Regions from separate parts of the Rhizobium sp. AN73 genome, predicted to be linked through region 3. Evidence: predicted binding sites of a transcription regulator. Region 3 holds the regulator's gene; each other region holds the start of a gene.
What was found. Region 3 encodes LexA, which represses DNA repair genes until DNA is damaged. Its sites were predicted from a motif close to TGTTCNNNNTGTGTTCNG; they were not measured.

Region 1 (2,267 bases), 630 kb from region 3:
ATGGCGCAGATTTTCCGATCGATGCCTTCCGCGATGCGTGGCTCAGGCATCTTGCCGTGATGATGGCGGAAGGTGTGGCGCTGAAACCCGGTGTCGTCGAAATTCTCGATCTTCTCGACAGGCTCGACATCCGCCGCGCCATCGCCACCTCCTCGCGGCACGATCTGGTTACGCGCCATCTCGGTCCTTATGACCTGCTCAAACGTTTCGACACCATCGTCGCCCGCGGTGATTATGCGGAGCCGAAGCCCTCGCCCATGCCCTATCTGACCGCCGCAAAACGTCTCGGCATCGATCCGGGCCGTTGCCTCGCGCTCGAAGATTCCTGGCACGGCGTCCGCTCCGCCTCTTCGGCGGGCATGATGACGATCATGGTGCCTGACGTCGCACCGCCGACCGAGGAAATGCGGGAAAAATGCATCGCTGTTTCAAGCGACCTTCATGTGGTTGCAGGCCTTCTGCAAAAGGCGCCGTCATCAGAGGTATGAAAGTGCGTCACATGCCTTTAGCCATTGGTCCTTATGGTGACGAGCATATCGGCTGACAGGCCGATCCTGTTCGAATTCATTTGTCGGCGCATCCATAAACGGAGTGGTCATGTTGCTTGTCGCCGTGTCGCTCACGACGCTTATACTGCTCGCTCTTTGCGCATTTCAGATTGCCCTTGCGGCGGGTGCGCCCCTCGGTCGCTTCGCCTGGGGCGGCGAGCAAAGGGTTCTTCCCGCCACGCAACGCATTGCCAGCCTGGCATCTGTCGCGATCTACGCCCTTGCGGCATCATTTCCGTTGCAAAAGGCAGGCTTCATTACTCTGTGGCCGGCAGGTTGGATCGAAGCCGGCATCTGGATCATCGCCTGCACTCTTGCGGTGAGCATCGGATTGAACGCAATGTCGCGAAGCCGTGCGGAGCGGCGGGTCATGACGCCCGTAGCCACCATTCTCGCTATTCTGTTCTTTATCGTCTCGCTCTCATAATCACAGCGGTGACAGAACCGGTAGCGCAAAGGTTGGATGCCTCGCCGCAAACTTTCATACCGGTGGCGTAAAACGCCACTTGCGCTCTATCGAAGCTTTGATGTCGAGACCGTTATAATGGGCCAGCAACAGCACGTGGCCGAGGAGATCGGCGGTTTCATCGGTCAGATCCCGCTTCATCTCCTCTTTGCTCCTGCCCTTTATGCGTCCCCGCCCCGTCAGTCGGTTCCAGGCCTGCGTGACCTCGCCAACCTCTTCCTGAAGCTTCAGCATGTACCAGTCCGGGTCGCGGAATATTCCGTTTTCAGCGGCATATTTTTGCGAGGCCTCTTCAAACCGACGCATCATGTCAGCAAGCATTTGTTCATCCTTTGTTCCTGCGCTACAACTCTAATCATGATTCTTCAACGGCGTCGACCCTTAAGGGCGTCGTGCAACCATGAACGGAAATTTCCGCGACATGCGCCTGCAAGCGGGATAGAGAAAAGGTATTCGAACAACCGTGCCATCGCCCATGTCTCACCTCGATTTTTTCTCTGCTCTCATCACCGCGCATAGCCCGTCGCTGCTTGCGATGTTTGCGGGCGCTGCCTTTCTCGCCGGCCTTGCCCGCGGTTTTTCGGGTTTCGGTGCTGCCCTCATCTTCATTCCGCTGGCGAGCGCCATCGTCGGGCCACGCATCGCCTCGGCGGTTCTGCTGGTGGTGGACGGTGTCCTGACACTCGGCATGATACCACCTGCCTGGCGCATGGCGGACAGGCGCGAAGTCTTCACCATGGCGGCCGGAGCGCTTGTCGGCGTGCCGCTCGGCACACTCCTGCTTTCCAACGGAGATCCCCTGACCCTGCGCTGGATCATTTCCGTCGTGGTCGTCGTGTTGCTGCTGTTTCTGGTGTCCGGCTGGCGTTACAGCGGCCGGCCGAAAACGCCGCTGACCCTGTTCACCGGGCTTGTTGCCGGGCTGTTTTCCGGCGCGGCACAATTGGGTGGTCCACCCATCGTCGCCTATTGGCTTGGTGGCGCCCTCAAAGGCGCTTTCGTGCGCGCCAATGTCATTCTCTATTTCGCGATTTCGACGGTGATTTCCACCGCCAGCTATTTTTTCGGTGGTCTGTTCACCGCCGATGTCTTCGTTTTTTTCCTGCTGGCCCTGCCGTTTTACGGAGCGGGTCTTTATGCCGGGGCGCGCCTGCACGGGCTTGCCGACGAGGCGGCATTCAGGCGCATCTGCTACGGCCTGATCGCCATTTCCGCCGTCATCGGGCTGCCATTGTTTGATTCGCTGCTGAAAT
Region 2 (2,267 bases), 1.1 Mb from region 3:
ATAGTCGACGCCGTTGGCTTCGAGCCAGCTTCTGGCCTTTTTCATCGTGTCGCAGTTCTTGATGCCGTAAATGGTGACCGTCATGGTGTCCGCCTCTTTGTCTTGGTCCAACGGCATAACAAAATATCCGTCTTATTCAACCCGCTGCCGGAGGCGCCATGCGCCCTTTTTGACGTGCAAAGCATGAGCCATGCAAAGGCGTAATATCTGACATCCAAACGAGCGCGAGCTAAGCTGCATGGCTTCCCTGCTACATCATGAGTTGTAGAGAAGGCCCAAAAGACCCATTATCTGGCCATCAAATATGGAGAGAAAAATGCGTCAGGTTGCAAAGACATCGCGTGACTTCTTCGGTGAAACCTTCGCCGTTCTCGGTGCAGCACTTTCGGTTTCGGCCGCTGTTCGTGCGCATCGCAAGCCCGCCCGCGCTGACCTCGAAGCCCTCGGCATCGATGGCAAGGCTTTCGACAAGGTTCAGCTCTAATAGGGTGAGAGCAATTTCGAACCGGACTGCGGTGCGGTTGTGGTTTGGATTTGCATGAATAGCTGAAGCATTCCGGTTGCACGGACGTGCTTCATGCCCTCAGATATGAAGCGAGGCGGCATTGCCTCGCCAATGTTTATGCCGCTTCAGGTGCATATAAATCCAGTTGCGCCGCAGTTTGTGGGTAATCGTCCGCATCCGGCAGCAGCGCCCATCGCCCGAAAGATTCGTGGCGTGTTTCGCCGTAATGGCTGAAAATCAGTTCGAAATCACCCGCTAGCCAGCAATACGGGTTCCTGATCGGCATCAGATCGATCTTCCCGCATCCGTAGACTGTCGTGACATGTGGTGTCAGCGATTGCTGTGGGGCGCAGGGCAGGTTCCGTCGCCTCAACGTGCGCCGTATCATCGCAGCCAGACTGGAGATCGCTGGCAAACCTCCAACATTGTGTAGCGCAAGGCTGTTTCGATTGCCGAAAAGCGCGCTTCTGTCCAGCGTGACGGAGATTGGCCGGGCCTTCACATCCTCCATTGCTGTCTGCAGCCTGTTTATCAGGCCGTGCGGAATCGCCTGAAAACCGCCAATAGCCACAAGCGTTATATGCAACAGTTCGGCGGGATAGGCCTTACGTCGTGTTCGTCCGGTTGCATGATCGGCCGCATCGGTAAAAATCCTCTCGGCTATGGCCCATGGCGGCTTCATTGCAAAGAAAAGTTTGCTGCGAGAGCCGGTAGCAGCGCGCCGCGTTTTCGAGGGTTCAAATCCCTCAAGGATGAACTGTTCGGGTGCCTGTTCCGCCGTCAACTCATGACCCATGACGATGCTCCGTGGCTTTTGCCAAGGGCAAGACACTATCATTACACGGGAAAAAACCAAAGAACAAAAAGAGAACAAATGAGTGGAGTGTTGCTGGATGCCGGTATCACCAGATCCCGGGCAGCAGCCGATAGCGCCTTTCGCGTGCATAGTCGGCGTAACCGGGCAGCTCGGCCTGAAGCAGACGATCCTCCATGCTGGTGCGCAGGACCAGCACGGCGATTGCCAGAGCAGCCGGCAACAGCGCCACCCATGAAGCGAGCGCGAGCGGTATTCCGATGAACATGGCGATGGCGGCGGTATAACCGGGGTGGCGCACGAAACCATAAGGGCCTGATGTAATCACCCGTTGCCCGCGCTCGCTCTGGATACGGACACCCGGCTCGAAAAACGGATTGACGGTCTGAGCCCAAGCCGTAACGGCGATACCGCCGACAAGCAGGACATAACCGATCTGGACGACCCAGAGCGGCACGGCGGACCATCCCATCCGACCGGCATCAAGCGTCGCAAGCGGGATTTCAGCGGCAAAAGCCAAAAGGATGACGGTAACGAGTATCAGATCCCATCGCTTGGTGCCCGGCTGAAACCGGCTGCGGGCGCGGAAGATGACCGGGTTCACAAGCGCCAATACCAGCGCGGAAAGAGCGAACGCGGCGATGATGACCGCAACGAAGATCCAGCCCGGAAGCCAGTCGATCCGGCCCGCGGGCAGGAAGACCAGCGCAATGAGGCCGAGTAGCAGACTGATGGGGTACAGGATCACGGCAGTGCGTGACATTGGCTTTGGGTCAACATTGGAGGTCATCGACGGGCTCCTCTCAATGTCTTCGGCAGGCTGAATGCAATCTCACCTGTCGGATTCCCGACACCGATCCGAAGTGAAACCGGGTGGAGGCTCTGCGGAAGACCGCCGAAATACTGATGAAAAAGGGCAAAAAGTCAATCATGCGCGGAGCGCAGGGT
Region 3 (2,267 bases):
GCAGAAAAAGGCATCGACCGCCGTGAATTTTTGACCGGCAAGATAGGGCCCGCCAAATTTCGCAAGGCCTTCGCTCCATAGCGCATCGATGCGCTTTATGTCGGCCGCCAGCCCGGCATCGCCAACCTTCGGCTTTATCCTGACGCCGACCGACATGGGATAGAGATTGCGCAGCGAGGAAAAGCCGGCATGCATCTCGCTTGCGGCCGACCGTGACCAGGCCCTTGCCTTCGTGTCGCTTGCCCAGATGCCCTGGTGTCTTTCGGCAAGGTACTCGGCGATCGAAAGCGTTTCCCACACCGTTACACCATCGTCGACAAGGCAGGGCACCTTGCCGGTTGGCGAAAATGTGGTGAAGGCGACGCCTTCGCCGAATGGAACGAGCTTTTCATCGAAGGCGATACCGAGTGTGCGCATCAACACCCACGGCCGCAGCGACCATGAAGAATAGTTCTTGTTGGCGATATAAAGATCGTACATGGCGTATCTCCCGGATATGACGCGCATTTCTACACCTGCCAAGCGTTCACGGAATATCGAAAATATTCCATGGCACCCATAAGCGCTGTTGATGAGTGGTAAAACGGAGTACGGAGAGCTGCATCCTGCGATATGTCACCAGCGGGTGGCAATGAAGAACTCAGCGCACGACGAGATTGAACAGATTCGCGCAGCCTTGCCCAAAGCCCCTCGATCGTTCCCGCGCCGATGGCACCAGAAGCATGTTTGCCGTTGCGCTTACCGCGAAACAGAAACATTGAGGCGAAAGCCGCATCTGAATTTTACGGGGCACGGTAAGCCGATCCGCCGGGTGACACACATCTTCCGTATACCAGCAGACCGTGCCTCATTCGGCACCAGCCACACCCACTTGCACGAGTGTCATCTTCACAATGACACCCGTTACAAAAAGGGGTGACGGCCGGTTCCATTGGATCAATGGTAACGGCGGATCAGCCCCACCAGTTTACCCTGGATTTTCACCCGGTCCGGTCCGAAGATGCGGGTCTCATAGGCGGGGTTTGCTGCCTCGAGTGCAATGGACGCGCCCTTGCGGCGGAAACGCTTCAGCGTCGCTTCCTCGTCATCCACCAACGCCACGACGATATCGCCGGGATTGGCGGTGCTGCCATTGCGGATGATGACGGTGTCGCCGTCGAAAATGCCGGCCTCGATCATCGAATCGCCCTTGACCTCAAGAGCGTAATGTTCACCCGTGCCGAGCATGTCCACCGGAACGGCCACATCATGGGTGTTGTTCTGGATGGCGGAAATCGGCACACCGGCGGCAATGCGGCCCATGACAGGCACGGTGACGGCCCCGACGAGATCGTTGGCCGGCGTCTTGGGGGCAGGGGCCGCTTCCGGCGCCTTGGGCTTGCCAAGGCTGCCTTCGATGACGCTCGGCGAAAAGCCGCGCTGCGGCCTTGCGCCCGGCGTATAGGCCTCAGGCAGCTTGATGACTTCCAGCGCTCGCGCTCTGTTAGGTAGCCGGCGAATGAATCCACGCTCTTCGAGCGCAGTAATCAGCCGGTGGATGCCGGATTTGGAGGCAAGATCGAGTGCGTCCTTCATTTCATCGAAGGAGGGCGGCACGCCGGACTCTTTCATTCGTTCATGAATGAAGAGAAGCAATTCCTGCTGTTTGCGCGTGAGCATGAGGAAAACACCCTTTAGAATCGTCGTGGAAGTCGCGAAACAAATACAGAACGGACACTATATGTTCCATATGTGTTCCGCAATCCCCTAAAATTTCGTGAAGCTGCTATCTGTTGTTTTGATGATTTGCTTCTTTGCGCCTGATTGTGCTTTTCTGCGGTCCAAATCGTTCAGGCATGCCCGGACGGAGCGCCAGCGCAGGAAGCAGGTCATGATGAAATCCCATAACGTCGATCATCTCGTTCTGCCGGTACAGGATATCGGCGTTGCCGTGAAACGTCTTGCCAGCCTTGGATTTACGGTCGCACCGGAGGCTCTTCATCCCTTCGGCACGCAAAATGCCTGCGTTTTTTTCACCGACGGCACCTATCTGGAGCCGCTCTCAGTTGCTGATCCGGCTAAGTATACTGCCTCAGTGGACAAGGGAGATGTGTTCACCGGCAGGGATCGGGCTTTCCGGCAGCGCGACGGGCAGGAGGGTTTTTCTGCCCTCGTCGCCAGAACCGAAGACGCACTTGCCGACCATGACAGGTTCCTGACCTCTGGCGTGTCGGCGGGCGATGTATTCCAGTTTTCGCGGCCGGTGCGGATGCCTGACGGGTCGCAAA

Region 1: RBH10_RS19090 (MazG nucleotide pyrophosphohydrolase domain-containing protein) is a predicted target of LexA. The motif match lies at 1,337-1,354, and genes of this name have one in related genera.
Region 2: RBH10_RS21305 (2'-5' RNA ligase family protein) is a predicted target of LexA. The motif match lies at 1,361-1,378, and genes of this name have one in related genera.

The regions. Positions count from the first base shown of each region.
Region 1 covers NZ_JARWME010000002.1:1,847,249-1,849,515, forward strand. Annotated here, with positions in the region: gene RBH10_RS19080 (HAD family phosphatase) at 1-488, shown strand, start outside; gene RBH10_RS19085 (hypothetical protein) at 598-975, shown strand; gene RBH10_RS19090 (MazG nucleotide pyrophosphohydrolase domain-containing protein) at 1,030-1,335, opposite strand; gene RBH10_RS19095 (sulfite exporter TauE/SafE family protein) at 1,490-2,267, shown strand, end outside.
Region 2 covers NZ_JARWME010000002.1:2,311,101-2,313,367, reverse strand. Annotated here, with positions in the region: gene RBH10_RS21315 (ArsC family reductase) at 1-84, opposite strand, end outside; gene RBH10_RS21310 (hypothetical protein) at 317-484, shown strand; gene RBH10_RS21305 (2'-5' RNA ligase family protein) at 621-1,289, opposite strand; gene RBH10_RS21300 (isoprenylcysteine carboxylmethyltransferase family protein) at 1,408-2,109, opposite strand.
Region 3 covers NZ_JARWME010000002.1:1,220,749-1,223,015, reverse strand. Annotated here, with positions in the region: gene RBH10_RS16005 (glutathione S-transferase family protein) at 1-480, opposite strand, end outside; gene lexA (transcriptional repressor LexA) at 937-1,659, opposite strand; gene RBH10_RS15995 (VOC family protein) at 1,871-2,267, shown strand, end outside.